DNA from 4 places in the Variovorax sp. HW608 genome. Region 4 is predicted to be linked to each of the others. Evidence: predicted binding sites of a transcription regulator. Region 4 holds the regulator's gene; each other region holds the start of a gene.
The links. Region 4 encodes FNR, which switches genes on or off when oxygen is low (the NO sensors DNR and NnrR bind a similar motif). Its sites were predicted from a motif close to TTGATNNNNATCAA; they were not measured.
Positions count from the first base shown of each region.

Region 1: the regulator FNR is predicted to act here: its motif matches at 1,392-1,405, upstream of VAR608DRAFT_RS34990 (phenylacetic acid degradation protein PaaY).
Region 2: the regulator FNR is predicted to act here: its motif matches at 1,680-1,693, upstream of VAR608DRAFT_RS30540 (universal stress protein).
Region 3: the regulator FNR is predicted to act here: its motif matches at 1,958-1,971, upstream of VAR608DRAFT_RS14635 (DUF2189 domain-containing protein).

Region 1 is NZ_LT607803.1:7,386,459-7,390,641, forward strand. Features, by position in the region: gene paaK (phenylacetate--CoA ligase PaaK) at 1-69, opposite strand, end outside; gene paaI (hydroxyphenylacetyl-CoA thioesterase PaaI) at 96-536, opposite strand; gene VAR608DRAFT_RS34985 (enoyl-CoA hydratase-related protein) at 545-1,345, opposite strand; gene VAR608DRAFT_RS34990 (phenylacetic acid degradation protein PaaY) at 1,532-2,134, shown strand; gene VAR608DRAFT_RS34995 (PIN domain-containing protein) at 2,150-2,551, opposite strand; gene VAR608DRAFT_RS35000 (AbrB/MazE/SpoVT family DNA-binding domain-containing protein) at 2,551-2,772, opposite strand; gene VAR608DRAFT_RS35005 (carboxylesterase/lipase family protein) at 2,930-4,183, shown strand, end outside.
Region 2 is NZ_LT607803.1:6,458,320-6,462,502, forward strand. Features, by position in the region: gene VAR608DRAFT_RS30525 (mechanosensitive ion channel family protein) at 1-123, opposite strand, end outside; gene VAR608DRAFT_RS30530 (universal stress protein) at 312-848, shown strand; gene VAR608DRAFT_RS30535 (hypothetical protein) at 966-1,646, shown strand; gene VAR608DRAFT_RS30540 (universal stress protein) at 1,762-2,313, shown strand; gene VAR608DRAFT_RS30545 (universal stress protein) at 2,354-3,181, shown strand; gene VAR608DRAFT_RS30550 (CBS domain-containing protein) at 3,191-3,583, shown strand; gene VAR608DRAFT_RS30555 (BON domain-containing protein) at 3,687-4,183, shown strand, end outside.
Region 3 is NZ_LT607803.1:3,128,902-3,133,084, reverse strand. Features, by position in the region: gene VAR608DRAFT_RS14645 (hypothetical protein) at 1-852, opposite strand, end outside; gene VAR608DRAFT_RS14640 (DMT family transporter) at 969-1,874, opposite strand; gene VAR608DRAFT_RS14635 (DUF2189 domain-containing protein) at 2,042-2,815, shown strand; gene VAR608DRAFT_RS14630 (adenylate/guanylate cyclase domain-containing protein) at 2,975-4,183, shown strand, end outside.
Region 4 is NZ_LT607803.1:6,201,290-6,205,472, reverse strand. Features, by position in the region: gene ccoG (cytochrome c oxidase accessory protein CcoG) at 1-966, shown strand, start outside; gene VAR608DRAFT_RS29325 (FixH family protein) at 987-1,253, shown strand; gene fnr (fumarate/nitrate reduction transcriptional regulator Fnr) at 1,319-2,098, opposite strand; gene hemN (oxygen-independent coproporphyrinogen III oxidase) at 2,158-3,576, shown strand; gene VAR608DRAFT_RS29310 (sulfite exporter TauE/SafE family protein) at 3,580-4,183, shown strand, end outside.

The sequences.
Region 1 (4,183 bases), 1.2 Mb from region 4:
CTGGATCTGGTCGCGGCTCGCGGTCTCGATCGCTTCGAGCTCGCCGGGGCGGGGTTGCTTCACGGGCATGAGCATGGATGTCTCCTGGTGGCGGCTCACGCGGCGACGGCCGGCTTGCCTTTGAGGGTGTAGGAACGGCCGCGGAAGACCGCGATGCGCTCGTTGCGCTGGTTGGTGATGTCGCAGTCGTAGACGCCGGTGCGGCCGGCCTTCGAGACTTCGAACGCGCATGCGGTGAGCACGTCGCCTTCGCGGCCCGGCGCCATCAGGTCCATCGAGAAGCCGGAGGCCACGGTGAGTTCGTTGTACGAATTGCAGGCGTAGGCGAAGGCGGTGTCGGCGAGCGTGGTGATCAGGCCGCCGTGGCAGATGTCGTGGCCGTTGAGCATGTTCTGGCGCACGGTCATGGTGACGGTCGCCTTGCCGGGCGTGGTTTCGGTGACTTCCATGCCGAGGCTGCGGGCGGCGCGGTCGTTGGCGAACATGCGTTCGCGGACCAGGTCGGCGGTCTGCTGCGGAGTGTGTTCAGTGGTCATCGTGGGGATCAGCGGTCGGTGAATCGGGGAGCGCGCTTCGCGCCGAACGCCGCCACGCCTTCGAGGTAGTCGTGCGCGCGGCCCAGCTCGGCCTGCAGCGCGGCTTCGTGATCGAGCGCCTGGTCGAGCGTGAAGTGCTGCGCGGCATCGATGGCGGCGCGCGTGGCGGCCAGCGCCTTCACGGGCATGGCGGCGAGGCGCTCCGCGAGCTTGCGGGCGTCCTCGGCGAGCGCGGCGTCGTCGACGCACTTCCAGACGAGGCCTATGCGTTCGGCTTCGGCGGCGGAAAGCTTGTCGCCCAGCATCGCGAGGCCCAGCGCGCGGGCGCGGCCGACGATGCGCGGCAGCAGCCAGGTGCCGCCGGTGTCGGGCACGAGGCCGATCTTCGCGAAGGCCTGGATGAAGCTGGCCGATTGCGCGGCCAGCACCAGATCGCAGTTGAGCGCGAGGTTCGCGCCCGCACCGGCCGCCACGCCGTTGACCGCCGCGATCACCGGCACCGGCATCGACTTGATGCGCTTCACGAGCGGCGTGTAGTGCAGCGCGATGGCGCGGCTCAGGTCCTTGGGCGGCTCGCCGGCGGGCGACGGCGCGACCATCGGATCGGCCAGATCCTGCCCGGCGCAGAAGCCGCGGCCGGCGCCGGTGAGGACCAGGCAGCGCACGGCGGCATCCGCCGCCGCGGCATCGAGCGCGGCGCGAAGCTCTTCATGCATGGCGCCATTGAAACTGTTGAGCGCGGCGGGCCGGTTGAGCGTGAGCGTCAGAACCGGGCCGTCCTGCGAGGCGAGGACGAGTGCGTCGGACAAGCTGTGTCTCCAGTCGTGGGAACGGGATTCGGGCGCCGGGCGGGTCTTGATCTGTGTCAAAAGTATTGTTGACCGACCGGTCGGTGAATCATAAGATCATCACCAATCCTGATGCAAGTCAAACTTGCGCAGGGTTAACCCTTGGCTGGAAACAGCCCGTAACAGCCCCGCCAACAGGAGACAACCTTGCCCTGCTATTCCATCGAAGGCGTGGTGCCGGTCATCGACCCGAGCGCCTACGTGCACCCCACCGCCGTGCTGATCGGCGACGTCATCGTGGGGCCCGAGTGCTACGTCGGCCCGTGCGCCGTGCTGCGCGGCGACTTCGGCCGCATCGAGCTCAAACGCGGCTCCAACCTGCAGGACACCTGCGTGGTCCACGGCTTTCCGCAGCAGGACACGGTGGTGGAGGAGAACGGCCACATCGGCCACGGCGCGGTGCTGCACAGCTGCATCGTGCGGCGCAATGCGCTGGTGGGCATGAACGCGGTCGTGATGGACGAAGCCGAAGTGGGCGAAGCCGCGATCCTCGCGGCCTGCGCCTTCGTGCCCGCCGGCAAGAAGATCCCGCCGCGCTCGCTCGCCGCGGGCATGCCCGCGAAGGTGATCCGCGAACTGAGCGATCAGGAAATCGCCTGGAAGCTCGAAGGCACGAAGACCTACCAGGACCTCACGCGGCGCAGCCTCGCGAGCATGCAGCAGGTGGAGGCGCTCACCGCGGTCGAGGACAGCCGGCCGCGCGTGCAGGCACCGAACGTGAAGCCGTTGATTGCGACCAAGCGCGGCTGAGGGTCCTCACCAAAGTCAACGCCCCATCATCTGCGCGCCGCCGAGCTTGGCCGCGCGTCTGTCGAAGGTCCACAACGGCGACTCGCCGGCCTGTGCCGCCAGAGCGATGTGCAGGCAGTCGGCAAAGTCGGCCGTGCCGTTGCGGTACAGCTGCAGTGCCACTTCAAGGGCACGCTCCGACTCGAAGCTCAGTTCGGCCGCCGAAAACAGGCTTGACAAGGCCCCCATCACTTCGTCCTTGGGGTATCCGAAACTGGCGCGCAGAACCCACTCGATCTCGAGCGTGACCGTCACCGGCACGAAAAGCGTTTCTCCATTGGCTACGCACTTGCGAATGAGTCGGCGAGCCGCGGCCAACTGCGCTTCATCGTCCTGCACGACGTAGCGGATCAGGACGTTGGTATCGAGCGCCGGCATCAGCGCCAGGGGTTCATTTCCTCGACGCCAACGCGCTTGCCCTTCCGGGCTTTCAGCATGCCGCCCATGTCGAGGATGGACTTGGTCTTGGCCCGAACGATGATGGTGCCATCCGGCATCACGGACCAGACCAGCCGGGTTCCAGGCTTGGCATGCACCAAAGCTCTCACCTCGGCGGGAACCGTGGTTTGGCCCTTGACGGTGATGGTGGACTCTGTCATCGAGGCCTCCTTACTGAAAGCCGAATTGTAATGCGCGCAATCGCTGAGGTCTGTTTAAAGGGATTTGGACTGCTGATCGAAGCGAGTCGGGTTTCCCCCCGTAGCCCCCTCCACCCGCGAGCCCTTACCGTTGCGCCCTTCTGGAGGGGACAAGACCATGATGCTCAAGGCCGGCTTGGTGGCGGGGTGTGTCGCGCTTCTTTCTCAGACGCCGTGCTGGGCGCACGGCAACGCGGACGTCGAGCGCGAAACGCGCTTCGGGACGGTCGTCGGCATCGACGATTCGGATCGCTCGGGGACCCTGGCCTGGAAGGGCGTGCCCTTCGCGAAGCCACCGGTCGGCGACCTGCGCTGGAAGGCGCCGGTCGACCCGGACCGGTGGCGCCAGCCCAAGGCCACCCAGCAGTTCGCCAACGCGTGCGCGCAGTACGGCCGCATCTACGGCCCCGGCGCCAACAACCGCTACGACGCGACGATCGGCACCACGCTGAACCAGGCGGTGGGCAGCGAGGACTGCCTGTACCTCAACATCTGGCGTCCGGCCAGGGACAAGCGCCAGGGCGGCAACAGGGACAACGACCAGGGGCAGGACGAGGGCAACGGCGACGGCCTGCCGGTGATCGTCTTCGTTCATGGCGGCAGCGACGTGTCGGGCTACACCGCGGACCCGGTCTACGACGGGGCCGCGCTCGCCAAGGCCGCGAATGCCGTCGTGGTGACCGTGAACTACCGGCTCGGCATCTTCGGCTTCCTCGATCTGCCGCAGTTCAAGTCCGGCACCAACGGCGTGGGCGACTCGGGCAACTTCGCGCTGCTCGACATCGTCAAGGCGCTCGAATTCGTTGGCGGCAATATCGAGGCGTTCGGGGGCAATCCGCGCAACATCACCTTGATGGGCCAGTCAGCGGGCGCCATCAACGTCTATGCGCTGCAGACCTCCCCGCTGGTGACGAGCGCCCGTCAGCCGCTCTTCCACCGCCTGGTGCCGCTCAGCGGCGGCATCTCGCTGGCGGCCAATCTGGCGCCGGGGCGCATTCCGACGCTCAATCCGCAATCGGTCTATGCCGCCCAGGGCAGCGCCTTGCTCGCCAATCAGCTCATCGCCGACGGCCTCGCCACCGATGCCGCGTCCGCCGCAGCCTACGTGGCCAGCCAGACGCCGGCGCAGATCGCGGCCTATCTGCGCTCGAAGAGCCCGGCCACGCTGCTCTCCACGCTGCTGACCCGGCTCGCGCCGCTCGGACTGGCGGGCTCGGGCCCGATTCCCGACGGCATCGTGGTGCCGGTCAATCCGATCGCCGCGATCCAGGCCGGCAACTACCTGCGGGTACCGGTCCTGGCGGGGAACACCCGCGACGAGGCCAAGCTGTTCCCCACCTTCCTCGCGCTGTCGCCTGCGCTCGGCGGCGTG
Region 2 (4,183 bases), 260 kb from region 4:
GGCGGATGGCGCCGACGCCTTCGATGCGAGGTCCCCGGCATCCGCCGCGGCCTGGCAGGTGGCGCTGAAGGCAAGCAGCCATCCCGCCACAAGGGTCGCCAACATCGAAGTCATGCTGCTCATGGTCTCGTCCGGTGCGCCGCGTGGGCCTTGCCCTCCCTGGGTCGTTCGATGCTATTTTGGCGGATATCGCTGCCGCTTGATCCGGATCAAGCGGCATCGGCCCCTGCGGCGCTTGACCTGCGTCAATCGCGATCGCGGGCTGCGCGCCATACTGGGGCTCGTTCAAGAACACCCACAAGGAGCACGCCATGTACCAGCAGATTCTCGTCCCCGTCGACGGCAGCGCGACCTCGATGCAGGGCCTCGAGCAGGCCATCGACATGGCGCGACTCGTCAACGGCAGGCTGCGGCTGATCCACGTGGTCGACGAGCTGTCCGCCGCCTTTGCGATGGACGCCTATTCCGGCTATGTCGGCGACTGGGTGGGCCTGCTGCGCGAGAACGGCAGCAAGCTCCTGGCCGAATGCCGGCAGAAGGCCCTGGCCGCCGGCATCGCAGCGGACACGATACTGCGCGACAACCTCGACGGCTCGGTGCCCGAGCTCGTCACGAAGGAGGCCGCGAGCTGGCCGGCCGATCTGATCGTGCTGGGCACCCACGGCCGCCGCGGGGCGAAGCGCCTGTTCCTCGGCAGCAGCGCCGAGCAGATCCTGCGCATCGCGCCCGTCCCCATCCTGCTGGTGCGCGCGATCGAACAGCCGACCGAGGGCGAAAAGACGGAGGCGGAGGCCGGGCGCAAGCCGCTTCGCGTGACGCTGCCCAGCGGCGCGCTGGCGATCGAATGAGCCACGGGCGCCTGTCAGGCGCTTGAGGACGCATCGATATTGAGCGGCGTCAAGTCCGCCCGTCGCAACCGGCGTAGCGTTGGCCGCGTGATCGCCTCTCATGCCGTGCGACCTCCGGTGGCCGACCCCCTGTCTTCCGCCGGGATTGCCTCCCTCATTGCGACCGCCGAGCAACTGCGGCGGCCCGCAGCCGCGCGTCCGCTGCGCGGCAAGAACCTCGCGCTGCTGCGTCCGGATGCCTCCGCCGGGCCGTCGAGCCTGCAACATGCCGCCGAGGAAATCGGCGCCCGCGTGGCCATGCTGGAATTTCCCCGCCCCGCGCGGACCCGCCAAGCAGACGAGGAGGTCGGTACGCTGGCCCGTCTGCTCGGCCGCATGTACGACGGCATCGATTGCGCCGATCTCCATGCCTCGATCCGGCGGCTGATCGAGTCGCAGGCCGGCGTGCCGGTGTTCCCCGGCCTGGAACTCGATACCCATCCGGCCCGGGTGATCGCGGACCTCTGGACGCTCTGCGAGCACCAGGGCCCGGGCGACCGGCGGATCGTCTTCATCGGCAACGGACGCAGGGCGCGGGCCCGGATGTTCATGGCCGCGGCCCGCGCGATGGGCGTCGCGATCCTCACGAAGACCCGCGCCGAGGGCGGCGGCGAGAAGATGGCGGCGGTCGCGGACGCCTCCGGGCCCGGCCGCTGGGTCCTGTGGATCGGCGACATGGCGGTCGACGACGAAGCCGCGCAGGACAACCACCGCCGCATCATGCAGGCCGTGCTGGTCGACGCCTTGCGCAGCGCCTGAGTCTTTCGTCGGGCGGCACCCGATGACCCTCGTTTGCGCCAGATCAAGCGCGTCCTTCGCTGCCCTTTCGATACTGGGCGCATCGCATTACCTGCACCGCACCGAAGGAGGCTCCATGTACCAACGCATCCTGGTCCCCGTCGACGGCAGCCCGGTCTCGCAGCACGGACTCGAAGAGGCCATCCGCCTCGCCCAGCTGACCCATGGCCGGCTGCGGCTGGTCCATGTCGTCGACGACCTGTCGCTGGCCCTCGCCATGGACGCTCAGTCCGGCACGCCGGGAAAGTGGCTTCAGGCCGCACGCGACGACGGTGCGCGTGTCATCGAGGACGCGAAGCGCAGCGCACTGGCGGCCGGCGTCGAGGTCGAGACCGCGCTGCACGAACGCTACACCGCGACGGCATACCCCGCGGTCATCTCTGAATCCCCGGTCCAGGACGTCGTCATCACGGAAGCCACGCAATGGCGTGCCGACCTGATCGTGCTCGGCACGCACGGGCGCCGCGGCGTCTCGCGGCTCGTCATGGGAAGCAGCGCGGAACAGATTCTTCGCCTCGCACCCGTGCCGGTCCTGCTGGTGCGTGCGCAAGACGAAGGGAAGCAGGCGGACGCGAAAAACGAGGCGATCCGCATCCACCAGCCGACCGGGGCACTGTCGATCGAGTAGCCGAACAGCGAGGCGCGTCCGGAAAGACGGGCAAAGGACCATGACCGCGTTTCAATCCCTTCTCGTGCACCTGGACGGCACGGCGCGCGCCGCGGTGCGCATGAACCTCGCGCTCAGACTCGCGCTCGCCTGGCGGGCCCGCGTCAGCGCACTGTTTGCGGTCGCTCCGAGCCACCTGCCCCTGCTGCCGGTGGGCCCCGGCATGCCGCCGCTGCCGCCGGACGCGCGCATCGAGGCCGAACACCGCCGACGTGCGCTGGCGACCTACGATCGCTCCTGCGCCCTCGCGAACCAGCCCTGCGAATGGCTCGAACTGGACGGCGATCCGGTCATCGAGACCTTCACCCGCCGGGCGCTGCTCGCCGATCTGCTCTTTCTGGGCCAGCGCGATCCGGCCGATGCGACCGGCTTCGATGTTCCTGCCGACTTCGTCGAATCGGTCGTGATCGGCAGCGGGCGTCCGGCGCTGATCATTCCCTTCGCCGGCGAGATCGCGGATTCGCCGGACAGCGCACTGGTGGCGTGGAAGCCCACGCGCGAGTGCGCGCGCGCGCTCGCGGCGGCGATTCCCTTCCTGCAGAAGGCACACCACGTCCATCTGGTCGAGGAAGACGGGGCCGAGTGGCATTCCGTGCCCATCGACGTGCGCGACTACCTGCGCCTGCATGGCATCGAGCGGGTCCACGAGCACGCAAGGCTCGCGCCGGACAGCGACGGCGAGGCGATCCTTTCGATCGCCTCCGACTGCGATGCCGATCTGCTCGTCATGGGCTGCTACGGGCACAGCCGCGCGCGCGAGCTGCTGCTCGGTGGGGCGACGCGGACCGTGCTGGATTCGATGACGCTTCCGGTCCTCATGGCGCATTGAGGAGTCGACATGAGCCAAGCCATTTCCTCCCTGATGCAGCGTCCCGTCGTCAGCGTGGGCATGGACGACACGGTGGCCCAGGTGGAGGCACTGCTCGCCAGCCGGCACCTGACCTGGGTCCCCGTGCTCGAGCCGACGAATCGCGAGGTGGCCGGGATCATCAGCGCCGCGGATCTCGTGGCTTTCCACGCGCAGGGCCGCGATCCCGCCACGACCCGTGCCTGGCAGATGTGCACCTACAAGCCGGTCGTGGTGGACGCCGGGACACCGGTCGCCATGGTGGCCGCGCTCATGGTCGAGCGCGGCATCCACCACGTGGCCGTGAGCGACCGCAACGGCATTGCCGGCGTCGTCTCGTCGCTGGACTTCGTGCGGACCTTCGTGCCCGAGGGCCTTCGCTGAGCGGACGGCTCGCACCACCTACCGCGGCCTGGCCCGCTCGAAGCAGCCACCGCCACCCTTTAAGCGCCCATCCTGGCGCCATCACCCCATGAAAGGAAGTCACATGCGATCCGATGCACAACTCAGGAGCGACGTCCAGGCCGAACTGGACTGGGATCCCGCGATCCACTCGACCCAGATCGGGGTGATCGCCGCGGACGGCATCGTCACCCTGACGGGCCACGTCGCCAGCCACGCCGAGAAGCACGCCGCCGAATCCGCGGCCCGTCGCGTCAAGGGGGTCAAGGCACTGGCGGTGGAGATCACCGTCAAGCTGCCCGACGACGCGACGCGCAGCGACGCCGACATCGCCCTCGCGGCCGAACGCGGCCTCGAATGGTCGGCGCTCGTGCCGGCCGCCACGATCAAGCCGGAGGTCGAGAACGGCTGGGTCACCCTGAACGGCGAAGTCGAGTGGGACTACCAGCGCCGGGCCGCCGAGAAGGCGGTGCGCAACCTGATGGGCGTCACCGGCGTCACGAACGCGATCAGGATCATTCCGAAGGTGAAGGTGGTCGATATCGAGAAGCGGCTTCACGACGCCCTGTCGCGCCAGGCCGA
Region 3 (4,183 bases), 3.1 Mb from region 4:
CTGGAAGCGCGGCGCCGTCACGCCCGACACGATGTACTGCCAGCGGTAGGCCTTCAGGACCCCATCGGCGATGGCGGCGCGCTGCGCATCGTCGTAGCGCATGCCCGCGATCGACGCGAAGTAGCTCGCGTCGGCGCCTGCCTGCGCAACGAGGATCCCGTCCACTGCCACGACCAGGTCGATCAGGTCGCCGACAGCGGCATCGCGTTCGGCGGCGCTGAGGTGCGCGTCCTCGCGAAGGAATTCCAGCTCGTCCAGTTGCGCGTGCTGCGACTCTTCCTTCCAGTGGGCCAGGAAGACGTCCTTCCACAGCGCGCACAGGTCGTCCTCCGGCTCGATGCTGGCGCGATAGTGGGCCTGCGTGAAGAGCTCGATGTCCAGCGTCAGCGCGAGCACCGACCAGGTGCTTTTGCCGAGCACGGCCGCGGCGACCGCGTCGGGGTCGGCGGTGGCCATGTAGCCCGCCGGCATGTCGTCGGCCATCATCGATTCCATGCGCCGGAACAGCTTCTGATGCTTCAGTTCCTCGTCGGTCATGCGGACCAGCGCTTCGAGGGCCGCCTGGTCGCCCAGTGCGTGCTGGCGGCTGATCTCGAGCATCTTGGCGCCGATGAAGCGTTCCACCAGGCCGAAGATGTAGGCGTAGCTCCGGCCCTGCACCTGGCTCAGCAGGCGGCGATCGTCCGGCGTCATGAAGTCCAGTTCGTTCACCAGCGACAGGCCGGCCGGCAGGAAGGTCTTGTCGAGATCGAATCGCCGGTTGCGGATGACATCGCTGTCGATGTCCCAGCGGACGCGCCTGGAATTCTCGATGACCTTGGCGTACGGATTTGCAGAGGGAGCGCTTTGCATGATGACCTCTATCGATGTCGTTGAAGGAGTTTCGATGATCGAAGCGCGAGGCGAACCCGATCGGGCCGCGCGTCTGCAAAACCTGTCCGATCATCCGGACGCGGGCCACGGCGGGTTCAAGCCGGTCGGCCGTTCAGCCACACGGTTCCGATGCCGCCCAGCCCGATGAGGCAGATGCCTGCGACCGCCCACAGGTCCGGCGCATGGGCGAACAGCAGCCACCCGATCGCCGTCGCGAAGACGATCTGCGCATAGGCGAAGGGCATCAGCACCGACAGCGGAGCGACCCGCACGGCGCCCGCCATGCAGACATGGCCTGCGGTGGCGAACGTGCCCATCAGCAGCAACAGGGCCCACTGCTTGCCGCTCGCGAGGCGAAGCGTCGGTGCGAGATCGAGTGGGAGTGCCCACAGCACCGCGCCCAGTACCGAAGTCACGAGCAGCGCCGAGAGAAGGTTCGTGACGACGAGATCGTCCGCGCTGGCGATGCGGCGCGTCACCAGTTGGAAGGCCGCATAGCAGAGCGCGCTGGCGATCGGCAGCAGCGCACCCCAGCCCAGGGCGCCCGCGCCTGTCGGCCGCACGACGGCCAGCATGCCCGCGACGCCGAGCGCGACCATGGCCCACCGCGCCGGCGAGACGGACTCCTTGAGCACGAGCGCACCCAGCACGGTGGTCGCCACCGGTGCGAGCAGCATGAGCGCGGTGAACTCGGCCAGCGGAAGGCGTTGGACGCCGTAGAAGGAAGCCGCCGAGTTGCACAGCAGCAAGGCGCCACGCAGACACTGCAGCATGGGGACCCGGCTTCGGATCTTCAGCGGCCCGCCCCGCAGCAAGTGCCATCCCGCCATGGTGGCGGTCTGGAACATGTAGCGCACCCACAGCAGGACCAGCACCGGAATCGAACCGCCGAGGTACTTGATGGTCGCATCGCTGCCGGCGAACATGCAGGTCGTCACGAGGACGAGCCCGATGCCGGTGCTCAGGTCTGGGGCTTTTGAAGCCTTGTTCGTGGGGGACATTCCAGGGAGGTGAGGTGGTCGCAGGCGGCTCATCGCATGACGTCGGCACCTGGCCGCACATTATCTCCGCCAGGATGCAGGACTTGATCGGCGTCAAACCGCGGCGATGCGGACTGGCTATGCTGGTCATGGTGCCGATGGCACGACGTCAAGAAGGAGTGTGCGCGATGGAACACCCGCTCGACAGTCAATCCTCCCTGGAGGCGCCTGCGGTGCGTCGGGTCGGCGCGCTGCGGCCCTTCGCCTGGCTGTGGATGGGTGCACGGGATCTGGCGTTCCGTCCAGGCGTGAGCTTCGGCATCGGTGCCGTAGTGGCTGTCGTCGGCCTGATCCTGATGGCGGCGACCTGGCAGGCCACCTACCTCGCGCCAGCGCTGCTCGGAGGATTCCTGCTGGTGGCCCCCTTCGTCGCGATGCCGCTGTATGCCCTGTCGCGCCAGCGGGAGCAGTCCGCCGCGCCGGACACCACACAGGCCTTCCGCGCCTGGCAAGGCAACGCCGATTCGATTGCGCTGTTCGGTCTGGTGCTTGCGCTGGCGTACCTGGCCTGGGAGCGCCTGGCGGCCATCGTCTTCGCACTGTTCTTCACCGAGCAGGTGCAGCAGGTGCCGCACCTGCCTCCGGCGCTGCTCCTGTCGGGCCAGCCGGCCACTCTGGTGCTTGCCTTCCTCGCCGTGGGCGCCACGGTGGCGGCGCTGGTCTTCGCGTTCGGTGTCGTCAGCGTGCCGTCGCTGATGGATCGGCCTGTGGACGTGATTACCGCGGCGCTGACCAGCCTGCGATGCTGCGCCCGCAATCCGGGCGCCATGCTGCTGTGGGCGGCCTTGATCGCAACCCTGACGGCCCTTGGCTTCGCGACATTCATGCTCGGGCTCATCGTGACGTTCCCGTGGCTCGCGCATGCCAGCTGGCACGCCTACCGCGAAATGGTGGGGACCTGATTCCGCACAGGCTGCGGGCTCGGCACTGAGCGGGCGGGCCAGGCCAACATTCCCAGCCCCAACAGCAGGATGAGGCTGCCGCGCAATCCGACACGTTCGCATGCGATTGGCCGCGCGGAGCGTAACATTCATCGGCAACTTGCATAGGGTTCGACGGGTGTGAACGGGTCTGGTCTCAAGCAGCGCCTGGCAGCGATCCTCGCCACGGATGCGGCGGGCTATTCACGCCTGATGGCGATCGACGACCGCGCGACCGTGGCCGCGCTCGATGCGGCGCGCACGGTATTTCGAGCTCAGATCGAGTCGAACCATGGCCGTGTGATCGACATGGCTGGCGACTCGGTGCTCGCCGTGTTCGACACCGCGGCCGGAGCGGTCGCCGCCGCCGTTGCTGTTCAGCATGAGCTAAGCGTGTCCTGCGACGCCGCGCCCCGGGATCGGCAGATGCGCTTTCGGATCGGCGTTCACATGGGCGACGTGATCGAGAAGCCGGACGGCACGGTGTACGGCGACGGGGTGAACATTGCAGCGCGGCTGCAGGCGCTGGCCGAACCGGGCGGCATCACCGTTTCGGACGCAGTGCACGGGGCCGTGAGGAGCAAGGTCAGTGCGGAGTTTGTCGATCAGGGCGAACAGCAGGTGAAGAACATCGGCCATCCAGTGCGGGCCTTCAAGGTGGCGCCCGCGAGGCCATCGGTGGATGTCCCCGCGGCGGCGTCGCCATCGTCTGCGCCGGTGCTGCGTCTGCCTGACAAGCCCTCGCTCGCGGTGCTGCCGTTCACCAACATGAGCGGAGACCCCGACCAAGAGTACTTCGCCGATGGCATCACGGAAGACATCATCACCGACGTCTCCAAGATATCCGGCCTGTTCGTGATCGCCCGCCACTCGTCCTTCACCTTCAAGAAGCAAAGCGTCGACATCAAGGACGTCGGAAGGAAGCTGGGTGTGCGACATGTGCTCGAAGGCAGCGTGCGAAAGGCCGGCATGAGGGTGCGCATCAATGTGCAACTCATCGATGCCGAATCCGGCGGCCACATCTGGGCCGAACGTTATGACCGGGACCTCGAGGACATCTTCCTGGTCCAGGACGAAGTGACGCGGAAGATCGTCCATACGCTCGAGGTGACCCTCACCGGCAGCGAAAGGGCGCGTCGGCAGGATCGCGGCAAGGTCAATGTCGAGGCGTACGACTGCCTCATTCGCGCGAAACGCCGCATCCGGGATTTCAACGCCGCAGCGCTCGTCGAGTGCCGTGCCATGCTGGAGCGCGCGCTGGCGATCGACCCGGGGCTGGCGCAGGCCTATGCGTCCTTGGCGATCTGCTGCGGCGTCGAGTATGCCAACGCATGGAATGGTCGCACGGCG
Region 4 (4,183 bases):
CTGGTCAAGAAGTGGTTCAAGCACGTGGTGTGGCTCGGCATCGCGGTGTGGACCGGCTTCACTTTCGTCGGCTACTTCACGCCGATACGCGATCTCGGCCTGGACTTCCTGCAGACGCGCATGAGCGGCTGGGAAGTCTTCTGGGTGCTGTTCTACGCCTTCGCGACCTATGGCAATGCGGGCTTCATGCGCGAGCAGGTCTGCAAGTACATGTGCCCGTACGCGCGCTTCCAGAGCGCGATGTTCGACCGCGACACGCTGATCGTGAGCTACGACACCGAGCGCGGCGAGCCTCGCGGCGTGCGGGCCAAGGGCGCGGATGCGCGGGCGCTGGGGCAGGGCGACTGCATCGACTGCTCGCTGTGCGTGCAGGTGTGTCCGACCGGCATCGACATCCGGCAGGGCCTGCAGTACGAGTGCATCGGCTGCGGCCTGTGCGTGGACGCCTGCAACACGGTGATGGACAAGCTCGCCTCGCCGCGCGGCCTGATCCGCTACGCCACGCAGAACAGCATGGCGGGGCACTGGTCATCGCGGCAGATGTTGCGCCGCGTGCTGCGGCCGCGGGTGCTGATCTACAGCGGCGTCCTGGTCGCGCTGTGCATCGGCCTGCTGGCCAGCCTGGTGATCCGCACGCCGCTCAAGGTGGACGTGGTGCGCGATCGCGGCACGCTGGCGCGCATCGCCGAAGGCGGCCGGATCGAGAACGTGTACCGCCTGCAGATCATGAACGCGACCGAAAAGACGCAGCACTACCGCATCGAGGCTCGCGGTCTCGACGGACTGCGCGCGTCGCCCGAACAGCCTGTGGAAGTGGGGCCTGCGCAGTCGCGCTGGGTCGCGGTGCGCCTCCAACTGCCGTATGGCGGCGCGGAGCCGGGTTCGCACCCGGTGTATTTCGACGTCCGCGCCGCCGAGGGCGGGGCGCAGGTTTCGGAGAAGGCGACCTTCATGGTGCCCCGTTGATGCGATTCAAGGAGATGACGATGAACGCAACGAACAAGAACGATGCAGTCACCAGCCAACCCTGGTGGCGCTACCCGCTGCTGTGGATGGTCCTGGCCGGTCCGGCGGTGGTGGTGGTCGCGAGCTTCGTCACGCTGTGGCTGGCCATGCGCTCGCCGGACCCGGTCGTCGCCGAGGACTACTATCGGCAGGGCATCGAAATCAACAAGACCCTGGCCGACAAGAAGCTGATGCCGGCCTTGAGCGGCCGCAACCATGCCGCGACGCCGGCGGACGATGTGCGGTGAAGGGTGCACCCAGCGGCCCGGCAGGGCCGGTTCCGCAGGTGTCTTGGATTGGTGGGCGGCGCCGATCAGCAGGCGGCCGGCGTGATGAGCCGGCGCAGGCCCTCGGCATCGACGATGCGCAGGTTGCGCTGCTGGACCTCGATGAGCCCCTCTTCCATGAACTTGGAGAGGGTGCGGCTCACGGTTTCGAGCTTGAGCCCGAGGTAGCTGCCGATCTCCTCGCGCGTCATGCGCAGCACGAGTTCGGAGCGCGAGAAGCCGCGCGCATGCAGGCGCTGCGCGAGATTGAGGAGGAAGGCCGCGAGGCGCTCTTCGGCGCGCATGCTGCCCAGCAGCATCATCACGCCGTGCTCGCGCACGATCTCGCGGCTCATGATCTGGTGCACGTGCCGTTGCAGCGCGGTCACCTCGCGCGAAAGCTCCTCGATGCGGTCGAAGGGCATCACGCAGACTTCGGAATCCTCCAGCGCCACCGCGTCGCAGGTGTGCTGGTCGTTGACGATGCCGTCGAGGCCGATGATCTCGCCGGCCATCTGGAAGCCCGTTACCTGGTCGCGGCCGTCCTGGCTCGCCACCCGGGTCTTGAAGACGCCGGTGCGGATCGCGTAGAGCGAGGTGAAGCGATCGCCGTTGCGAAAGAGCATCTCGCGGCGGCGGACCTTGCGCCGTTTGGCCACGATGTCGTCGATGCGTTGGAGCTCGGAGGGATCCAGCCCTACCGGCATGCAGAGCTCCCGCAGGTTGCAGCTCGAGCAGGCAACCTTGATGTTTTCGATTTTCATTGATGTACGTCGAGTATGTTGTTGATTCTGAAGCCGGGCGTGGCCGCGGGTGTTGATCCGCATCAATGATCGAGGAGCGTCCTGGCGGCATAGTGGCCGCAGACCGCCTTTGATCGCCTGCGATGAACTCTTTCCCTGCATTCGCGACCGCTTCACCTTCCCTGGAGCTGCCGTCGCCTGCCGTACTGCGGCGTTTCGACGTCTCCGGTCCACGTTATACCTCCTACCCGACGGCCGATCGATTCGTGGATGCTTTCACGGCCGACGACTACATCCAGGCGCTGCACCAGCGCAGCGCCACCGGGATGCACGGGCGGCCGCTCTCGCTGTACGTGCACCTGCCGTTCTGCGAATCGCTCTGTTACTACTGCGCGTGCAACAAGATCGTCACCCGCCACAAGCACTGGGCGGTCGAATACCTCGACTACCTGGAGCGCGAGCTGGCGCTGCAGGTCGCTGCGCTGGGTCGGGGGGCGGTGGTCAGCCAGGTGCATCTGGGGGGCGGCACGCCGACCTTCCTCGACGACGAGGGCCTCGGCAGGCTGCTCGCGATGCTCGGGCGCGAATTCACGCTTTCGCCGGAGCGGGAACAATCCATCGAGATCGACCCGCGCACCGTGGACGGCGCCCGGCTCGAGCGGCTGGCCAGGCTCGGCTTCAACCGGCTGAGCTTCGGCGTGCAGGATTTCGACCCGGACGTGCAGAAGGCGGTGCACCGCATCCAGCCCGCGGCCGAGGTCTTCGACCTGATGGCGAGCGCGCGTTCGCTGGGATTCCGCTCGATCAACATCGATCTCATCTACGGGCTGCCCAAGCAGAGCCGGGCCTCTTTCGACCGCACGCTCGCGCAGGTGTGCGACCTGCGGCCGGACCGGATCGCGCTCTATGCCTATGCGCATCTGCCGGAGCGCTTCAAGCCGCAGCGGCGCATCGCGGCAGAGGATCTGCCGGACGCGAAGACCAAGGTCGAGATGCTGTCGCGGGCGATCGCCGCCTTCACCGCCGCCGGCTACGTCTACATCGGCATGGACCATTTCGCGCTGCCGGACGACCCGCTCGCGATCGCCAAGCGGCAGGGCCGCCTGCATCGCAATTTCCAGGGCTACAGCACACAGCCGGACTGCGACCTGGTGGCGCTGGGCGTTTCGGCCATCGGGCGCGTCGGCGCGACCTACAGCCAGAACGCCAAGACGCTCGAGGAGTACTACGACCTGGTCGACCAGGGCCGCATTCCGGTGGTGCGCGGTCTGGCGCTCACACGGGACGATGTGCTTCGCCGGGCGGTGATCATGGCCATCATGTGCCAGGGCCAAGTGGACTTCGAGACCATCAGCCTCGCGCACCTGATCGATTTCAAGGACCATTTCGCGCACGAGCTCGCCGCGCTCGGACCGCTGGCCGCGCAGGGACTGGTGCGCGTGAGCGAGCGCGACCTCGAAGTCACGCCCACCGGCTGGTTCTTCGTGCGCGCCATCGCGATGGCGTTCGATCGCTACCTGCAGGCCGATCGCAACCGGTCGCGCTTCTCGCGGATCGTCTGAAGGATGCAGACCGGATTGCTCGGAGCGGGGCTCCTCATGGGGCTGGCCGGCGGGCCGCACTGCGTCGCGATGTGCGGCGCGGCCTGCGCTGGCGTCATCCGGATCGTGCGAGCGCCCGAAGGCGGTGCCGCTGCGCTGACCGGCCTGGGCATGCACGGGCAGGGGGCGACGCTGGCATTCCACGCAGGACGCATGCTGAGCTACGCCGCAGCCGGCGCGATCGCCGCGGTGGCCATGCAGGGCATCGGATTCACCAGCGACCGTATCGCGGCCATGCGGCCGTTCTGGGTGCTGCTGCATGTCGCGGTGCTCGTGTGGGGGCTGTCGCTCGCCGTGCTCGGCCGCCAGCCGGTCTGGGCCCATCGGGCCGGGCGCACGCTGCAGGCGCGGCTTCGGCCGCTGACCGGATCGCCGGCAGGCGTGCTGGCGGCGGGTGCGCTCTGGGTCCTGATGCCGTGCGGCCTGCTGTATTCTGCGCTGATGCTGGCGGCGCTGGCCGATGGCCCCGTCCAGGGTGCGATGGTGATGGCCGGTTTCGCAGCCGGGAGCGGCGTCTCGCTGGCCGCCGCACCCTGGCTCTGGCAACGGCTCGGCGCCGGAGCGGACG